DNA from 3 places in the Paenibacillus nicotianae genome. Region 2 is predicted to be linked to each of the others. Evidence: riboswitches for the same ligand, from Rfam matches in the RefSeq annotation. Region 2 holds a riboswitch; each other region holds the start of a gene.
What was found. A riboswitch is a leader RNA that binds a small molecule or an ion and turns the genes downstream of it on or off. The one in region 2 is predicted to bind thiamine pyrophosphate.
Positions count from the first base shown of each region.

Region 1: linked by a shared signal. The riboswitch ahead of ACFSGI_RS00530 (ABC transporter substrate-binding protein) and the one ahead of tenA (thiaminase II) in region 2 are both predicted to bind thiamine pyrophosphate.
Region 3: linked by a shared signal. The riboswitch ahead of ACFSGI_RS09245 (thiamine phosphate synthase) and the one ahead of tenA (thiaminase II) in region 2 are both predicted to bind thiamine pyrophosphate.

Region 1 is NZ_JBHUGF010000001.1:114,018-120,937, reverse strand. It holds gene ACFSGI_RS00550 (EAL domain-containing protein) at 1-993, opposite strand, end outside; gene ACFSGI_RS00545 (bifunctional 2',3'-cyclic-nucleotide 2'-phosphodiesterase/3'-nucleotidase) at 1,237-3,522, opposite strand; gene ACFSGI_RS00540 (aspartyl-phosphate phosphatase Spo0E family protein) at 3,857-4,033, opposite strand; gene ACFSGI_RS00535 (pyridoxamine 5'-phosphate oxidase family protein) at 4,327-4,743, opposite strand; TPP riboswitch at 4,982-5,093, shown strand; gene ACFSGI_RS00530 (ABC transporter substrate-binding protein) at 5,212-6,249, shown strand; gene ACFSGI_RS00525 (MTH1187 family thiamine-binding protein) at 6,275-6,565, shown strand; gene ACFSGI_RS00520 (ABC transporter permease) at 6,574-6,920, shown strand, end outside.
Region 2 is NZ_JBHUGF010000011.1:173,406-180,325, forward strand. It holds gene ACFSGI_RS19520 (hypothetical protein) at 1-1,012, opposite strand, end outside; gene rluF (23S rRNA pseudouridine(2604) synthase RluF) at 1,040-1,747, opposite strand; gene ACFSGI_RS19530 (TIGR01777 family oxidoreductase) at 1,868-2,764, opposite strand; TPP riboswitch at 2,936-3,039, shown strand; gene tenA (thiaminase II) at 3,192-3,878, shown strand; gene ACFSGI_RS19540 (ECF transporter S component) at 3,896-4,492, shown strand; gene ACFSGI_RS19545 (ABC transporter ATP-binding protein) at 4,470-6,068, shown strand; gene ACFSGI_RS19550 (energy-coupling factor transporter transmembrane component T family protein) at 6,065-6,805, shown strand.
Region 3 is NZ_JBHUGF010000010.1:1,126,823-1,133,742, forward strand. It holds gene ACFSGI_RS23245 (ATP-binding cassette domain-containing protein) at 1-669, shown strand, start outside; TPP riboswitch at 851-960, shown strand; gene ACFSGI_RS09245 (thiamine phosphate synthase) at 1,209-1,844, shown strand; gene ACFSGI_RS09250 (NAD(P)/FAD-dependent oxidoreductase) at 1,868-3,226, shown strand; gene thiS (sulfur carrier protein ThiS) at 3,217-3,420, shown strand; gene ACFSGI_RS09260 (thiazole synthase) at 3,422-4,189, shown strand; gene ACFSGI_RS09265 (MoeB/ThiF family adenylyltransferase) at 4,186-5,250, shown strand; gene ACFSGI_RS09270 (GrpB family protein) at 5,266-5,823, shown strand; gene ACFSGI_RS09275 (thiamine diphosphokinase) at 6,152-6,799, opposite strand.

The DNA of each region.
Region 1 (6,920 bases), on a different contig from region 2:
CCCAAATAAATAACCTTGTGCTAATTCAATGCCGATACTACGACAAAAGTCGTATTCTTCACGTCGTTCGATACCTTCTGCTAACACCGTCGAACCATGTTTTTGAGAGCGTTCCAAAATATGAATAATTTTTTGCTGTTTCTCAGGCGAGGTATCACAATAATCAATTAAGCTACGATCGATTTTGACATAATCGGGTTGAAGGTGATCGATTAATTCAGGCTTGGAAAATCCTGAACCTACATCATCTAAAGCAACAGAAATTCCATTGCTACGATAGACATCAAAAATATTTTGTAATTTAGGCATTTCGATAATATTTTCTGTTTCTACCACTTCAAATACAAAGTCTTTCGGATTCAGGTGGAGACGTTCAATAGCGGCAAACGTATGACTTAAACAATACTGCGGGTTGTAGATAGAAGAGGGTAAAAAGTTAATAAAACGTTTGATCCCTGGTTGTAAATATTGAGCACTCGTCTCAATCGCTGAAATACGAGCCGCCCGATCCAAAAATGAATGTAACCCTGTCTGATGAGCAATATCGAATAAGCGATATGGTTGAAATGTAGGCCCATGCATAATAGGGCGTAACAAAAATTCGTAAGCCACTACTTGCTCATGTTGATTCACAATCGGTTGCATATGACTGGTAAACTGCTTTTGTCGAATAATTTCGACAACATCATCATGTTGTAGTCGGTTAACAAATACAGACAATGGCAACCATACTGGCTCGCCACCAATATCGTCTGAACCTAACAAACCTACAGATACACAAGATGTAATTTCTTCAGGTAAACTACGTACCCAGTGCATAATATCCAGCATCTGTTCTCTTGATTGATATGAAATAGAGCAAATATCTTCCATGATATACGTATCATAAGACTGTTGTCGAATTAGATTTTCAAGAGAAGAAGAAAGCGGTCGCAAGGACACTGTTCCTTGGTCTTCTATCGGTTGAACATAACTGCAACCGCTACAATTCATAGAAATCCTCCTTAATATTAAAACAAAAACGTAGAATACACATGAAAATTAATCGACTTTAAAGAGAGTTACTTTATTTTTAATTTCTTTTATTATAACATCCTCAACCCAAGACCACATTAGGCATTCAGTATATTATCGGCTTCATAGTCGTATTTTTGAATACACCAAAGACTGCAATATAGTGACTATTGCAGTCTTTGAAGTTGATGCGTCTATTATCCCACTTTATTCAAGTTGCTATTAACTAGCAGGGATCTCGATCGCATCTCCAACTTGAAGTTTCGTTGGGTCTGTAATTTTATTATATTTTGCAAGTTCTTCCCAAGTTACGCCATATTTCAGACTGATACGATACAGATTATCACCTTTTTTGATGATATACGTTTGCTTGTCTGTAGGTTTAGCTGGCTTATCTACAGCCGGTTTGGTTGGTTTTGGAGCTGGAACTGGTTTTATTGCTGGTTTGGCAGGCTTCGCTGGTGTTACTGGTTTCACCGGTTTAGCAGGTGTTACTGCTGGCTTGCTACCTGCTGCCGCGCTGGACAGATTGATCGAATATTTAGCAAAGCCATCTGCTGCTTCACCTACATAAGCGATTGGATCTGCTCCTGCTACTGCTTTGGCACTGGACAATGCGTCTTTTGCTTTTGGAGAAGTGTTAAATGTGACTGTTGGATTGCCTTTGATTGGTGCAAGTGACCAGTTGCCATCAGCAGCCGGATTGATTGTTTTGTTTTCACGAATATAATCGATAATCACTTGGCGGTTCTCGTCTGGTGCAGCTAGAATGATGCGTTTGCCATCTGGGTTCGCCAATTTGGACGAAGAAGCACGATAGTTATTCGTCGCTACTACAAATTTTTGTTCAGGATCAATCGCTTTACCGTTAAATTGCAAATTCACAATACGGTTAGAAGATGCGTTCAGAACAGCACCTTTTGCATCATATTTAGGTGGTTGTGTTACATCAATTTGGTACGTAACCCCATCAATAACATCAAAGTTGTATGTCGGGAAATCCATATTGATTAACGCTTGCTCACCAGATTTAGCTGGATCGATTTGATTGAATTGTCCTGCTGACCATTCCAACCAGTTTTTCACTTCTGCTCCATTTACAAGAACAGCGTGAACTGTATTTGGATATACATAAAGATCAGATACGTTTTTGATCGCTATTGTTCCTGCTGGAATATCTGTGTAATAATTTGCTCCTGAACGTCCACCTGCTTTGAATGGAGCACCAGCAGAAAGAATCGGCAAGTTCTCATACTCTGTACCTTGAAGTTGTTTCTCCAGGTACCATTTTTGAGCATTGGTTACGATCTGGATCGATGGATCGTCTTCTACCAGTGCAAAGTAACTGGTAATACGAGCTGTTGATTCACCTACAGGCCCGCGGATATAACCTAATGTTTCTTCATGTTCATGGTATACAGAATCAACTACGCCTTGATCTGCATCGACTAATGCTTTTTTGGTAGCCGTATCATAGATTGGACGAGCTTCTACTTTAGAATTAGATACTGTCCATTTGTCGCCTTGTTGTTTGAGTTCAAGATCAATAATACCTAGGTGATCGCCCCAGAAACCTGGCTCTACCGAAGGAACGCCATTAATTGTCCCTTTTTCTAGATCAACGCCTGTTTTACCAGCGAAATCAGCACTAGGGAATACTTTGTGTGCATGTCCGAACATAATCGCATCGATACCTGGCACTTTGCTCAAGTACAATACGGAATTTTCCATCAATTCTGTCTGAGGAATATCTTCAAAACCAGAATGCGGAACAGCAATAATAATATCTGCGCCTTCTGCTTTCATTTGTGGAATAAATTTGTTCGCTGTTTCAACGATATCTTTGGCAACCACTTTCCCCGACAAGTTTGCGCTATCCCATTGCATAACTTGTGGAGGTACGAAGCCGATAACACCTACTTTAATAGTATGTTTGGCTCCACTTTCATCGGTTACTTCTTTATCCAAAATCAAGTAAGGCGTAAAGTAGTTTTTCTCGCCTTTGCCTGTACCATCATCTGTATAAATATTTGCATTTACATACGGGAAGTTAGCGCCTTTGATAGCATTACCCAAGAAATCCAGACCATAGTTAAATTCATGGTTACCGATATTTCCTGCATCATATCCCAATTGGTTCATCGCTTTGTAGACAGGATGCACTTCGCCTGCTTTTAAAGGATTAACTTTGGCTACATAATCACCTAACGGATTACCCTGCAATAGATCACCATTATCAATCAATACACTATTGGTTGCTTCGGCACGCGCATTTTTGATCAATGTCGCTGTTTTGGCATATCCGTATTGATCTGTGGCTGCATCTGAATAGTAATCATAGTTCATCACGTTCACATGAATATCTGTCGTCTCCAACAAACGCAATTTCACTGTAGCTTCAGAAGAAGTGGCTTCGGCTGCAAAAGCAGGAACTGCCGACACTGCAAACAATTGCAGCGCTGCGATGACAGTAATTGCTTTTTTAAATGTTTTGTTTCCCAAATTCAAAATAAAAAACCCCTCCCAAATATATTCGCATTTGCTCCACCTTTTCCTATATAATCTCTTCGCCTTATATGTATAACAGCATGACCAAACAGTGACACTACACTTTACATGCTGATTTTTAGAAAAATCATATCTAAAATCATGATTTAGAGTAGGCAGATATATAGGAAAAAGGCTACCAAAAGAAACGCATGATAGAATTGTATACTATCGGCTGATATATTTGAAGGGTTATTAGTTCTATTTTTTATGAAAATAAGATTTAATTTGCGAAAAATCCTATAATTTACATGATTATGTCATGTTTCTTTTCATAATTGATAATTTATTAAGACTAAGGTGTTAAAAAATTAGTATTTCGATCTTTATATTGAAAATACATATCTAAAATTCGATCTAATTGTTCTGATTGGTCTAACACACGATAATCGCGCATACCATGTTCTTCTGCCATCTGGTTCAATATGCGGCGTTCCTGCTCAATCTGTTGTTCTATTTGTTTTAAGTTCAAGGAAACCACCTCCAGTATATTTCCTTATATCTTGCTATACATGGAACTCTCATTTTCTTCCATCATCGTCAATTTACAGATTATCCTATAGAATATTTCTATATACCTTTTTATACCTTATTTGAGTATACCTTATCAAGTTCCTCAAGTACCTATTTTATCCTTTTTATGGAAAAATAAAGACGAAAAAACTCGGAATTTGAATTTTGCAGTCATTCTCTTGTTTCGCAAATTTCAAATTCCGAGTCGTTTATGTGATGACTGCAATACTGAACACTTAAAGCTTGATCAGATTACGCAGTCCACGTTTTTTTGTTACCGTCTTGATCTGTATATTCAATCGTTTGTGGTTTGATATCTAAGATCACATAATCAGGATCTTCTGGACCGGAGAACCATTCTTTAAATTCTTCTTTCCAGACACGTTTTTTCAATTCGTCATCGGTAGATACAGCACTTACACCTTCGATTTCAACGACTTGATTAGTGCCGCCTTTTTCATAACCCAACAATACATAACAGTTCGGATTTTTTTCTAACTCTTCGACTTTATGTGTTTTACGGTTTGTCGCGAGATGAATATTTAAGCCTTCGTTATATAGTGCCATGTAGCGTACTTTAGGTTTGTCATTTTCTACTGTACCTAGTGCGCAAAATGGATTACCTTCTAAAGCGGTCAAAATGGCTTGTTCTTCAGCTGTTTTACTCATGATCAATCTCCTCCTGTATATAAACGTATGGGTATTCAATATCTGTATCTATGTATATCGATTCGATACGTATAGAAAAATATTGAATGGAACTTTTGTTAGTTACAAACTTCCGTATATGTAAATACCCTTAGACAGCGAGACTGAACCGAAATGCACTCTCTTTTGCTGATGACACCGGATTCTCTTTACTGGACAGTTGATACCCTCTGGTCTATAATTACAATGTAAAAAAACCGCATATGTACAGGGGAGCTAGTTGCAACTGGCTGAGAGTGTATTGTGATAAATACAGACCCTTATACCTGATCTGGATAATGCCAGCGTAGGAAAGTAACAAGTCGTTATATGCTGTACTCTAGCTTATAATTGCACCTATGTCGTCCCGATGGGGGCGTTTTTTTTATGCCTTTTATCCAGTACTACAGGATTGACTATTTGAGCTAGAAGAAAGAAGGATGACTGTTCATGAGAATTCAAAAAAGGTGGCGTCAAAGCTTACCCTGGTTAATGGTAGGCTTATTATGGATCACCACTGCATGTGGTTCAGCAACAAGCACAAGTAATACAGCTAATCCAACAGGATCAACATCTGGACTGAAAGATGTTAAAGTCGTCCTAGACTGGACACCCAATACGAATCATACCGGCTTATATGTTGCTCAAGCTAAGGGCTACTATAAAGAAGCAGGATTAAATGTTGAAATTATCGCTCCTGGTCAAGGGGGAGCAGATACGATGGTTGCTTCTGGTGAAGTACCTTTTGGAATCAGCTATCAAGAAAGTGTAACTCAAGCGCGGGTACAAGGTGTTCCGTTAGTCTCTCTTGCAGCAGTTATCCAGCATAATACATCTGGCTTTGCCGCTCCTACCGATCGCGGAATCAAAAGCCCTAAAGATATGGAAGGCAAATCCTATGGTGCATGGGGATCGCCTGTTGAAGAAGCTGTCATGAAATCGATTATGGATACAGATGGCGGCGATGTCAGCAAAGTCAAAAGTGTGAATATCGGTAATGCGGATTATTTTACAGCCGTACAAAAAGGAATCGACTTTGCTTGGATATTCTATGGTTGGACAGGAATTGAAGCAGAACTTCGCGGGCAACCGTTAGATATGTTATATGTAAAAGATTATTCAGATAAGCTCGATTATTATACACCTGTTATCGTCACCAATGAGAAGCAGATCACTACTGATCCTGCATTGGTCAAATCATTTATGGCGGCAACAAGTAAAGGGTATCAGTATGCGATTGCTCATCCAGACGAATCAGCAGATATTTTACTTAAAGCAGTACCTGATCTTGATCCTGCATTGGTCAAAGCCAGTCAAAAATGGTTATCTCCACGTTATCAAGATGATGCCAAACGCTGGGGCGAGCAAAAACAATCGGTCTGGGCAGGTTATGCAGATTGGATGTTCAAGCAGAAATTGCTGGATAAACCGTTAGATGCAACCAAAGCGTATACCAACGATTATTTACCTGAAGCAACCAAATCATAAATCGATATTTAAGGAGATAACTACTATGGCACATACCCTTCTCAGTATTCAGGTTATTCCCAAAACTCAAGCCGGTGAGAATTCTTACGATTATGTTGATCGGGCAATAGAAGTGATTCAAGCATCCGGTGTGAAATATGAAGTGCATCCACTGGAGACCACGATGGAAGGCGAACTCAGCGAATTGTTGGAAGTGGTTCGGCAAATGCACGAAGCGTTGGTGGAAAAAGGAAGCCCTAGTATTATTTCTCAGATCAAAATTGCGCATAGTCCATCTGGAATCAGTATGGATGGATTAACCGAGAAGTACCGCTAATGTCTACGATGAATACATGGTGGAAACGGTTATGGCCGCCCCTCGGGGCGGTTGTTTTATTACTGATTATCTGGCAACTTGCGACCAGTCTATTCCATATTGAGACATGGATTCTTCCCAGCCCTGCATTGATTGCACATGAAGCATGGAGCGAGAAAGATCGACTCGGCTTGCATACATGGGCGACTTTACAATTGACGCTATCCGGTTTTAGTATCGGTGTTGCTTTTGGATTACTGGTCGCAGGAGTTCTTCATTATATTCCTTTTCTACGTTCAGCCTTATATCCCTTATTGATCTTGAGCCAAAATATCCCTACGATTGCTCTGGGGCCGTTACTTGTGATCTGGTTCGG
Region 2 (6,920 bases):
GCATCCATTCGTTTAATCTTAGCATTTCGCTATAAATATAATCATTTACGTTTGTAAAATTAGTATTTTTCCAAAGATTTTCAAAATGCTTTATCTTGACAGTTGTATTAGCTCTTTTGGAATTAGTTTGATACAATTTGTTTTCTTTTTTTATCAAAAAATTAAATTGAGTTTTAGAAATTTCTTTATACATCACTATTTTATCAGAAAGATCATTTAAGACTCTATCTACGTATAAACCATCTAGTTTAATTAATTCAAAATAAAACCACTTTTTAGAAGCTGCTTTTCTGTTTTTTCTACTTTTAATTTTATTTTCAAGCTCGTATTGTGTAATTATTTTTTCAATAAAACTGTGTATATTAGACTCCGTACTAATATCAGTTTCAACCATTATAGAGCATTTTGTTGAATTATGCTTGTGAAGGTGAGGCCTTACTAAACCTTTTAAGTGCGAAAAAATTTTAGTAGAAACTATCTCACAACTTAAAAAATCTTGTCTAAACCAGTTATTACATATGGCATACAATTCTGAAATGGTATTTCCTTGTTGTTCTAAATATTCAATTATTAGAGATATAAGCTCGTCTATTAGAGAATATTCTTCTTGTTTTACAGAAGTATTTCTTTTTAATACATGTTGTAAAGTTCTTATAAAACCCAAATAACAGTTTTGATCTGATAGATTATTGTATAGTTGAGGGATATATGTTGTATTTTTAAGTTCTTTTATTAAAGTCATTGAAATGAAAAGGCTCTTAACTTCTTTAATAGGAATTTCAGCTTTAGTTTTATACAATATACTAGAGTCTATTATTTGAGTGATTGAATTTTTTATATATTCTGCGGATAATTCGCGTATCCCTGTTGGCATGGAAACAAACTGTCTAGATAGTTCTAAAAGACCACATATCGGAAAGCTATTGAATTCAATTTCTCCGTTAGATTTTAACATTTGAAGAAATCGTTCTATAAAATATTTTGTTCTTTGAGTTTGATTATCATTATACATAGTAGCTCCTATTATTTTTATAAGTGATCAACGTTTTTTCGGCGTATATTCCAGATCGCGGAATAAGCGATTGAGTTCATCGGTGGTAAGATCACGCCATTTGCCTGTTGGTAAATTGCCAAGACGAATATTCATAATGCGAGTACGACGTAGCGCACGTACTTCATAACCAAGTGCAGAGCACATACGACGAATCTGACGATTCAATCCTTGAGTCAAAATAATTTTGAATACATATTTCGATTGTTGAACGACCTGACAAGGCAGTGTAACCGTATCTAGAATTTCTACACCGGACGCCATTTGTTTGAGAAAAGAAGGCGTAATCGGTTGATCGACAGTGACGATATATTCTTTTTCATGCTTGTTTTCAGCACGCAAAATCTCGTTGACGATATCGCCATCATTGGTCAGCATAATCAATCCGTCTGAATCTTTATCCAATCGTCCGACATGGAAAATACGCAAGGGATGATTAACAAAATCTACGATATTGCCCCGAATATGACGTTCGGTTGTACTGGTAATGCCTACCGGCTTGTTAAGCACAATATACACATTTTCTTGTTCGACTTTGATCGGTTTGCCTTTGACCCGTACATCATCGCCTTCTTCGACCTGACTGCCTAGCTCGGCAACGACACCATTGATCGTGACAATGCCTTCATTGATCCATTTATCGGCACCCCTGCGGGATGTAATTCCAGATTCACTAATATATTTATTAATTCGCACGTCTAAGCACACCTTTAACTCTAATTTTTGAGTCAGCTATTCCGTTATGACTCAAGTCTATCTCTACGATACCCTTTTTTGCTGTATTTTAAAAGTAATGTTCGTCGGTTCTGTATTTGATTATGACTTTGTATGCAAAATATGTTGAAGTGCTTGTTCCAAGCGTCCGTATTTGAACATAAATCCTTCTTTGATCAGACGATTAGGGATCACCCAACGGCTTTTAAGCACTAATTCCGGTTCTGTCCGAATCACTCTAGCTCCGAGATTAAGCATCCACGTAGACGCAGGCAGACCACCTTTACGATGCATCACTTTGCGCATGGTTGCCATCAGTTCTCGATTGGTGACCGGATTCGGAGACGTGCAGTTGAACACGCCTTCAAGGGATTCCCACTCTTGAATAAATAAAATAATCTGGAATAAATCTTCGACATGAATCCAGCTAAACATCTGCTTACCTGATCCTTGATGACCCCCTAATCCAAAGCGAACCAGATTTTTGAAAGGGGTCATCACACCGCCACCCGGTCCTAATACAATAGCGATACGTAGTGCAGCTTGACGGGTATGGGGAAGGCTAAAAGAGAAAAAAGCGTCTTCCCATGCTTTGGCAACGTCTACCGAAAAACCACTACCAATCTCGCCTTTCGTCTCGGTCATCGGGCGATCTTCGGCATGACGATAAATTGTAGCTGTACTGGAATTGATCCAAAGCGCAGGCGGATGTTCACAAGCAAGGATAGCGTTTCCAAGAATCTGTGTGGTTTCGATTCGAGAGTTCATGATTTCACGTTTATTTTGTTCGTTATAACGACAATTGACCGATTTACCTGCTAGATTAATGACCATTTCTGCTCCATCCAGAGCTTGAACAATTGCTTGGTGATCATCCCATGCGATATGTGGAGATTGTCTGGAAATGATCTTCACTTCAATACCCAATGCTGTCAATCTTTTTTCCACATACTGCCCGATAAATCCTGTGCCACCTGCCAGTACTACTTTACGTGTCATCAAGATCAACTCAATTCTATTTAGATATTTAAATCTATTCACTATTCCTTAGTTATACGTATATTTTACACTATTTTATAACCATATAACTGTAAAAAAAGGAAAGATTACTGCGATAATAGCAGTTGACAGTCTGTTCAATCGTGTGTACAGTAAGATGCAAATGAATCGAATGACCACTAGGGGAGCCTTTGTGTAGGCTGAGACGGGAAAATCCCGGACCCTTGGAACCTGATCTAGTTCATACTAGCGTAGGAAAGTGGAGACTGTGCAAGGGTACCTGTACATATACGTACACCTATTCTGCCGCTCCATAACGGAGCGGCTTTTTTGCATCTATTTGTCCATATATTCCAGTAGTGGTCCTTCTTTATTAACCAAGCGTCAGCGTCGCTATCGATGCTTCTATTCTAAGGAGGATACAGTTATGAGTTTTTCACAGGAAATTAGACAGGCCGCAGACCCGATTTTTGAAGCGATTTTTAATCATCCATTTGTACAGGGGATTGCCAAAGGTGATCTGCGTAGTGAGCAGTTGATCCATTATGTAAAGCAAGATTTCGAGTATCTGAATTCTTTTATGCGTATCTATGGAACCGCTATTGCGAAATGTCCAACACGCGAAGATATGGCGATGTTTAACGAGCAGATTTCATTTGTGCTTCATAGCGAAATTCATCCTCATAATAACTTTTGCGAAGTAGCAGGGGTGAAGTATGAAGATTTACAAGGATATGCACTGTCTCCTTCGTCTCATCATTATATTCGGCATATGTTAACCGTTGCTCATGAAGGTGATCTGGGTGATATTTTGGCGGTATTGTTGCCTTGTCCGTGGACGTATTGGGAAATTGGTGTGAAATTATTGGAAAAAGTGAAGCCGGATGCATCCCATCCTTTTTATGATTGGATCAGCTTCTATGGTAATCGTACCGATACAATCACTCATCAATTCTGTGCTCGGTTGGATGAATGGGCAGAGCAGACTACACCTGCACATCGGGCGCGTATGAAAGAGCATTTTCTTCTGAGTTGTCAGTTTGAATATATGTTCTGGGATATGGCGTACACACTGGAAGATTGGCCTGTACCGATGGAGGTTGCGCGCGTATGAGTTCCCCATCGATCTCTATGACATGGAAAATGAAAGAAGTGGTATTAACCGTTATTCTGGCGGTTGCTTGCGGTGTTATTTATCTGGGATGGTCAACGTTATGGATACCGATCTCTGCTTTAGTCGGCCCGGTTGGTGCAGGATTTATGTTCGGCATCTGGATTATTGCAAGCCCGATCGTTGCTTATATTATTCGTAAGCCAGGGGCGGCATTGATCGCTGAAGTAGCGGCTGCGGCTGTAGAACTTTTAACCGGTAGCCATTTCGGATTATCAGCGTTATTGATTGGTGTATTTCAAGGGATTGGAGCAGAGATCGCTTTCGCTCTATTTGGCTACAAACGCTATAACTTGATGACTTTAATGTTATCAGGCGCTCTAGCGGCAGTAGGTGGAGTGTTGTATAACCTGATCGCTAATGGATTCGGCTATTATACACTGCAAGTATTGATGACTACGCTGGTGATTCAGGTGATCAGCGGAATGATTTTAGGTGGATGGTTAGCCAAAATAATTGTAGAAGCTTTGTGCAAAACAGGTGTGCTAGATCAATACGAAATTATGAAAGTACGGCGGAAGAAGGGGAATGCGAATGGAATCGCTTCTAGGGTGTAAAGACCTGTCGGTACGTTTTTATCATCGAGAAGAATATGTATTACATGGCATTCATTTATCGATTGCACGCGGAGAAAAAGTACTGATACTTGGGCCAAGTGGTAGTGGCAAATCGACGCTATTGTCTGCGCTGTCCGGTATTATCCCTGAACATGTAGAAGCCGAAGTGGAAGGCGAGATTCAGTTAGCTCCTCAATGTGGCGTGATGTTTCAAGACCCGGATTCCCAGTTCTGTATGCTTCATGTAGATGAAGAGATTGCGTTTAGCTTAGAAAATCGCTCTATTCCTCATGCTCAGATGGACAAGATGATAGATACGGTAATGAAGCAAGTCGGTCTGAATATAGATCGTCATACCCCTATTGAGACATTATCCGGTGGCATGAAGCAACGGTTAGCATTAGCATGTCTGTTAGCGCTTGAACCAGAAGTGCTTTTTTTCGATGAACCGACAGCTCAACTTGATCCTATTAGTCGCAAAGAAATCTTTCAATTGTTACGTGACTTAGCTTATCAGTACGGTCAGACAATGGTCTTTGTAGAGCATACATTAGATGGTTGTATTGAATGGATGGATAAGGTCATTCTTATGAATGCGCAAGGGCATATTATAGCTCAAGGCAAGCCAGCAGAGATGATCGAGCAGTATCGTACAGAGATGGAAGAAGCCGGAATATGGCAACCGCAATTATTCCCGTATACATGGGAAGAGGTACAAAACCATCCGTCTCATCCATTAGCAAAGCAGTTGCAACAGACATTACAACAACGCCGCACAGCTACATTACATGCAAACGCAATAGACAATCATCCGTCTAATATTATGATCACCGAGCAACTGGACATCGGGTATCGCCAACAATCTGTGATGAGCAATATGAATATCTCTATCCCAACAGGGGAATGGGTAGCGATTGTTGGGGCGAATGGGAGTGGCAAAAGTACATTTCTCAAAAGCTTAATGCGGTTGGAACGTATTCGTAGCGGACAGCTTTACTTTCAAAATATCCTTTTGAAAAAATGGAGTGATCGTGATCTATATGAGCAAGCCGGATTTGTTTTCCAAAATCCAGAACTGCAATTTGTGACTGATACTGTATTTGACGAGATTGCTTTTGGCGGACGGCAACGGAATTGGTCTGAACAAGAAGTAAACACCAAAACCATACAGTTGCTACAAGAATTTGGCTTAGAAGCATATCAAGATCAACATCCATTTACACTTAGTCTGGGGCAAAAAAGACGCTTGAGTGTCGCAACAATGCTACTCTTCGACCAATCGTTACTGCTACTGGATGAACCTACATTCGGGCAGGATGCGCATACATCCGCGGAATTAATCAAGCGACTGCAACAACGGCAAGCACAAGGAACTACAATTGTAATGGTAACACACGATATGGATCTGGTTGATGAATACGCCAATAGAGTTATTTTGTTTGATCAAGGCAAAGTGGTCTACAATGGGGCACCTTATCATCTGTTTGCTCATCCAGAACCAATCGGCCATCATGCGATTATCCCTCCGCTTCATTATCGGTTGCTAGAGCCACAGAAGGAGCGGAGTATTGTATGAAAAGCAATGATTCGTGGTTATCCACCTTGAATCCGACGATCAAGTTGGTAACTCATTTGTTAGTGATGTGTGTATTGATGGCAGTGACTGATCCTCGTATTACGTTATCGATCTGGTTAGTAGCAATAGTGATCGGACTGACTTTGGGCGGTTGGCGGATTCCATATTTGCTCAAACGGTTATTGCCGTATACGATCTTTTTTGTGATGATCTTCTGGATGATGGCGGCTTTTGGTAAAGGGGAGCATACTCTCTGGCAATGGGGATGGTTCCATATAACAGAAGAAAGTCTGAACAATGGTCTCATGATCGCACTGCGGATGCTTGGCTTTGTCACGTATGGATTACTATTTACATCAACCACTGATCTTACTGCTATGATTATGAGTCTGGTGCATCAATGTAGATTATCGCCAAAGTGGGCTTATGGACTGTTAGCTGGATTTCGCTTTATCCCTTTGTTCCAGACAGAACTGGCTCAAATGAAATCAGCGCATAAAATTAGAGGATACAAGCAAAAAAATAGCTGGAAATCCTTTATCCGTTATGCACTACCGCTATTCACTCAAGGTATTCGCAAGTCTGAACGAATAGCGATAGCAATGGAAGCACGCGGATTCACAGGCACACATCAGCGCATGTATTATCTAACTCCGCAATTAACGGGCAGAGATGGTTGGTATATGGGGTTATTGTTAGTAGGGATTCTAGCAATAACTTTTATTTTGAAAAAGTAGATCAACAGAAGGAGCATCTTGTTAACTAAGATGCTCCTTTGCTTGTCTATATGCTGGTTCATTTGCATGATGATGGTCGCTTATGTACACTTGTTATTATTACCAATAAAATCCA
Region 3 (6,920 bases), on a different contig from region 2:
AATCGTATTGAACGAATCGACAAACCAGAAGAATTTGCCAAACCAACATTTAATTTCAAAGAAGCTCGTGCCAGTAGCAAAACAGTCTTTGAAGGTAAAGACTTTGAGATTGGGTATACACATGCGTTATTGCCTAAAATGACTATGAATATTGAACGTGGCGAAAAAATTGCGATCGTTGGTTGTAACGGTGTAGGTAAATCAACGTTGCTCAAAACGATTCTTGGTAAACTTCAACCGGTAAGTGGTAAAACATATCTTGGTGATTATTTGCATTCTGCGTATTTTGAGCAGGAAGTACGTCCAGATCAATTGACACCGATTGATGAAGTATGGAATGAATTTTCACATTTAAGTCAAAATGAAGTGCGTGGTCATCTTGCACGTTGCGGTCTGAAAAATGAGCATATTACGCGTCCAATGCGTATGTTAAGTGGTGGAGAACAAGCGAAAGTACGTTTGTGCAAACTATTACTGCGTGAAAGCAACTGGGTATTATTTGATGAACCAACTAATCACTTGGATGTACATGCAAAAAATGAATTAAAACGCGCGTTAAAAGCATATAAAGGCACAGTATTGCTTGTGTCTCACGAACCTGAATTTTATGAAGACTGGGTTACTAAAATTTGGGATGTTGAAGAGTGGTCTGAAGCGAAAGCAAAATAAAAAGTTTTAGTCTTTTGAAGCTGTAATTGCGGATTATAATCATTAATGTTGATACTGTATTTGATAAGATGAATTGATCAAGTATGTATTTGGTTATCTTTCTCAGTGCTTTGTATAAAGTGTTAGAATCATTTGCTTTATTGAATAGTCTTTGCTAAGATGAATAACAAATTGAATAGCTTGAATGCACTAGGGGGGCCGTTTGAGGCTGAGATGAAAGCACATATTGCTTTCGGACCCTTTGTACCTGATCTGGATCATACCAGCGTAGGGAAGTGGTAGCAGAGTTGCGGAAATATTGCATACAAAATAATCTAGACGATCAAGTCGATGAAGTAATCAAGAATAGACAGTAGTAATCATCTACTGACTAGGCTATTACTACAGATTATACAATTTCCGTTCTTTCTAAATAATCTTGTTTGATCGGAAATATCGATCATTATTTTCTAGATCTATACTAGCCACTTCTTGTAATAAAGAAGTGGCTTTTTTGTGTTTTATTCTATCTATTTGTGTAAAGGAGAGATGTTTTTAGCATGGAACTTCATGCGATTAGTACTGGTCAGCAGTCGATGACCGAACTGATAGAGATAGCATCACAGATATCCCCCTGGGTGACTGTTATTCATATTCGGGAAAAAAAGTGGTCTGATCTTCAGATCGTTGATACGATTCAACAACTGATAGACAAAGGTGTTCCGCGATCGCAATTACGGATCAATAGTCGACCACAATTAGCAGTAGATATGAAGCTCGGAGGAGTACATTTAAGCGAAAATATGTCTTACCACTCAGAAAAAAATTCTTATCTAGCTAATGATGATAAAACCCCGTTGGTATGGAAAGTAGGACGATCTGTTCATCACATAGATCAAGCGTTACGAGCAGAGCAAGAAGGAGTAGATTACATTTTTTATGGACATATCTATTCTACTACGTCTAAGCCTGATCTATCTCCGCGAGGATTGATTCAATTGGAACAAATATGCCATGCAGTATCTATACCTGTCATTGCAATTGGTGGTATTCAGCCATCACATTGTCAGGATATTTATCAAACAGGCGCTAAAGGAATTGCAGTAATGTCTGGTATTTTCCAAGCAGATCATCCTAAACATGTCTGTCAGCAATATCATGCAAGTATTCAAAATATGATATCTACCAATCTATAACTACAAAGAAAGAAGTGAATGAGATGATGGGTCATTTATCCAATCTCAATACTAAACATTATGATGTAATCGTTGTAGGGGCAGGAGTGATTGGAGCTGCTCTAGCATATGAACTGGCACAGCAAGGGGTCAAAGTAGCTTTACTTGAAAAAAGCACACCCGCTGCTGGTGCATCAGGCGCCGCCGGTGGCATGTTAGCCGCTCATTCTGAGCATTTCATGAATGCAGAACTGCATCACTTGGCACTCTATAGTCAATCGCTGTATAGCAAGCTTGCTACTGATCTACTTGAGCAAACAGGTATAGATATTGGATTGCGAACAGAGGGATTTTTACTTCCTTTGACTGAAAAAGATTCTAAACTGTTACATGAAGAGCGATTATATGAAGATCAATCACAGGAAAACAGTAATGATCAATCTTCAAATACTCAATATCAAAATGCTCAACATCAACTGGATCATCAAGATTTTTTTCGCGATAACGATATTCTTTCTAATATTGAGACAATTGATCATACCAATACCAATACCAATACCAATACCAATACCAATACCAATACCAATACCAATACCAATACCAAAAAGTGGTGGAGTCCATCTTATCTAGCTCAAGTAGAACCACAACTGTATGCTCCATCAGGTATGATCTACAATCCAGATGAACCGCAATTAATTCCAGCGTTGCTTAATCAAGCGCTTGTACAAGCTGCTATTCAATATGGGGTCGACTTTTATCCAGAAACAGAAGTCTTACGTTTACTGTATCAGCAAAATACCTCTCAGATTAAAGGTGTCGTTAGTAATAAAGGCAATCTATCTGCCGAACAGGTGGTTTTGACAACAGGTATAAGTACTCAACAACTGCTAGCAAAAGAGCAATACACATTACCTTTTATTCCAATCAAAGGCGAATTAATCGAAGTCAGTACTCCTTCAAAATGGCTTGGACATACGATCTATGGAGAAGGGATTTATATTATTCCCAAAAGTGATCATCGACTCTGGATCGGTGCTACCAGTAAACCTAATCGAATCGATACAAATGTAGAGATTTCGGCTATCGCTCAGTTATTATCTCAAGCTGAACAATATTTGCCTGCAATAGGCTCAGCAACTTTTGTAAGGTGTTGGTCAGGTATAAGACCGGGAACACCGGATGAATTGCCTTATTTGGGTCGGATCGAGCCGATTACTGGTTTATGGACAGCTTCAGGTCATTATCGTAATGGTATTTTACTAGCGGCTGGCACAGCAAAATATATGGCACAAGCTTTGATAACCAATCATACAGCGCATATTCCAGACTGTTTTGCTCCGGCAAGGGCTTTGCAAAAATGCAGTGATCTAGCTATACGGAAAGGAGTCACTACATGGAACTGATTATCAACGGTCATCTCAAATATATAGAGCCTGAACACAATACTGTATCCAAATTGCTAGAGTCTTTATCACTAGGTCACAAAACAGTGATTGTAGAGCATAACCAACACATTTTACAAAAAGAAGAGCACCCGCATATTACGCTGGCAGACAAAGACATATTAGAGATTGTACATTTTGTAGGAGGTGGCTGATTTGTTAACGATAGGTACACATACATTTACATCAAGGCTATTACTGGGCACAGGGAAATTTACAGATTTGCAGATTCAGAATCAAGCGGTAGAAGCATCAGGTACCGAAGTGCTAACATTTGCAGTAAGACGATTGAATCTAGATCAAGTGAACGAACCGAATTTTTTAGAAATGCTGGATCTTCAAAAATATAAATTATTGCCTAATACCGCAGGAGCCAAAACAGCCGAAGAAGCGATTCGGATAGCACGTCTGGCAAAAGCTTCTGGATTATGTGATATGATAAAAGTAGAAGTTATCGGAGATGATACGTTGCTTTTACCTGATCCTTTGGAGACAGTCAAAGCTTGTGAAGTCTTGCTAGCAGAAGGATTTATTGTTCTGCCGTATATCTCTGATGATTATATGTTAGCCAAACGTCTACAGCAACTTGGTGTACATGCGATTATGCCTGGAGCTTCACCAATCGGTTCCGGTAAAGGAATACTTAATCCTGCGGCTTTGCAATGGATTATCGATCAAGCAACTGTACCTGTGATTGTAGATGCTGGTATACGCTCACCAAAAGATGCGGCGTATGCGATGGAACTTGGAGCCGATGCTGTACTACTGAATAGTGCTGTCTCTGGCGCAACCGATCCTGTCAAAATGGCAAAAGCAATGAAGCTAGGTGTAGAAGCAGGTCGATTAGGAAGGGAAGCAGGCATGATTCCTGTACGTGAGTATGCTGTGGCGAGCAGTCCAGCAGAAGGGATGATCACGACTTGAACGTGAATAATATCAGTAACCAGCAACAATCAGAACAACATAATCGCTATTCCAGACAAGTGCGATTTACTCCTTTAGGTCAAAAAGGTCAGCAACATCTGGCAGAATCGACTGTTCTTATCGTAGGTGCTGGAGCTTTGGGTTCTAGTTCAGCAGAGACACTCGTTCGTGCAGGGGTAGGCAAAGTGATTATTGCAGATCGGGATTATGTAGAATGGAGTAATCTGCAACGGCAACAGCTTTTTACAGAGCAAGATGCTCAAGATCGTATGCCCAAAGCAATCGCTGCTCAACGTCGTCTACAACAGATTAATTCTGAAGTGATCATTGAAGCTCATATTGCAGACGTAACGGCTGATGAAATGAATGATCTAGCCAAAGGAGTAGATCTAATTATGGATGCGACAGATAATTTTGAGACACGACTCATGATTAATGATATTTCGCAAAAATATAATATTCCTTGGATATATGGTGGTTGTGTAGGAAGCTACGGAATTACATTTACGATTATCCCGGGAGTTACTCCTTGCTTACAGTGCTTAATGGAATCTGCGCCACTTGGAGGAGATACTTGTGATACATCAGGTATTATTCCTCCTGCTGTTCAGATGGTTGTAGCTCATCAGTGTACAGAAGCGATTAAGATTCTTAGTGGCAATACCGATCAATTGCGCGGTACGCTGTTATCATTTGATCTATGGAATAACGAACAAGTGTCTATCAAAATGAGTAGTGCACGCAAACCGAATTGCCCTTCATGTGGCAGCCAACCCACGTACCCACATCTCACACAAGCCGGTCAAAGTAAAACAGAAGTATTATGTGGTAGAGATACTGTACAGATTCGCCCAGCACAAAAAATGCTGATAGATTTACAACAGACCGCTCAGCGCTTGGCCAAGCTTGAAGAAAATGAAGTGAGTGTTACACCTTTTTTAGTGTCTATGACGATGCCAAGCGAACAACGTCTTGTTATTTTCCGCGATGGTCGTGTAATGGTACATGGCACTAAAGATATAGCAGAAGCACGTACTTTATATCATCGTTACTTTGGCTAAAAAGGAGTGAATATAGTGACTAATATTGATAATCAATCGACATGGCCGATCTGGGCAACAGAATCTGTGGAGATTGTTCAACCTCATCCAGAGTGGATAGAGCAGGGGAAATTGTATAAAGATGAATTAACAAGGTTATTATCTTTATTCGATATGCAACATATTGAACATTTTGGTAGTACAGCGATACCTAATCTACCTGCCAAACCGATTATAGATATGATGGCAATTACAGATTCATTTGATCCATTACCTGCGATTATTCCTGTACTGGAAAAAGAAAACTGGCATTATGTGTCACCTGAATTAGATGGTAAGCCGCATCGTAGATTTTTTGTGAAAGTGATCAATGATAAACGGGTAGCTCATTTGCATATTGTTTTGCAACAAGGTCAGCAATGGCAAAATCAACTTCTGTTTCGTGATCGATTGATTGCACATCCAGAATGGGCAGAGCAATACGGGCAATTAAAACAACATCTTGCGATAGACAACAAAGATGATCGAGAAGCGTATACTCAAGCCAAAACAGAATTTGTACAACATATCCTTAATCAACAGGAGAAAATATAATCTCTGTGGACAGATATATTTCTTTAGATAGATAGGATAGAACATAATTCTATATATATGTGATCAAAATGATGGGTCAGCATTTGTTATTCTGTATTTCTTAATTGTTTATTTCTCACTTCTTATATAAATTATGAAAAAAATCCATCGGTCAGAGAACGTTCTCGTGATCGATGGATTTTTAAATTTGGTGTATTGTCACATTTTCGTGATGACTTATGATTAACTATGTAGCAGAAGTGAATCAAGGGGGCAACGAAAATCAATATCAGTGCAATTACCTATTTCATAGAGTTACATAACTGTCTTACAAAAAGAATATAAACAATTAATCTCTACTCTGAATAATTAACAATAAACCGCCTTCGATACTTACTGTACCTTCTTCATTGATCAGATGATTACTAATACCACGTGATTGACCCATGCGTAAAGTCGCTTGTTCTAGCGGATATTGAAATCCGTTTAACGTAATACCAGTTACTTCAGCGGTAACAGGCAGCAAAGAAATATAAGGGAAACCACGATTTTCAATAACAGCTTGTGTACTTGTAAGTGAAATATAATTATTCATATCCATAATGCTACAATTCACCTGATGTTGAACTGCTCGTACAAGCAGTTGTACATTTGCTAATGTATGATCAAATCGTGTACCCAGTGCACCCAAAATCAAAACGTCACGAATATGACGTTCCATCGCAATTTCGAAAGCAGCTTCAGTATCAGACCAATCTTTTTCAACCGAATCATAGACAATCAATTGATCGCTGTTAGCTTTAATATTTGCCAGATCATGTTCACGATCAGTAAGTGAATCGAAATCTCCGACAGCCACATGAGGATGAACACCATGTTCAATTAAAAATAAGGCTCCACGATCAGCACCGATAATCAAATCATCTTCTTGAATTTGTTGCAAAAAGTCAGGATGTAATTGACCACCCGAGAAAATAATAGCACGCTTCATCGACATGAATCAGCCCTCGTTTCATATCATACTGAGATCTATTGTATCGTTTATATGTGAATTTGGTATAAATAAAAAAAGATATATTGAAATTGTAGTTGCATAACTTTCTATCACACAGATACAA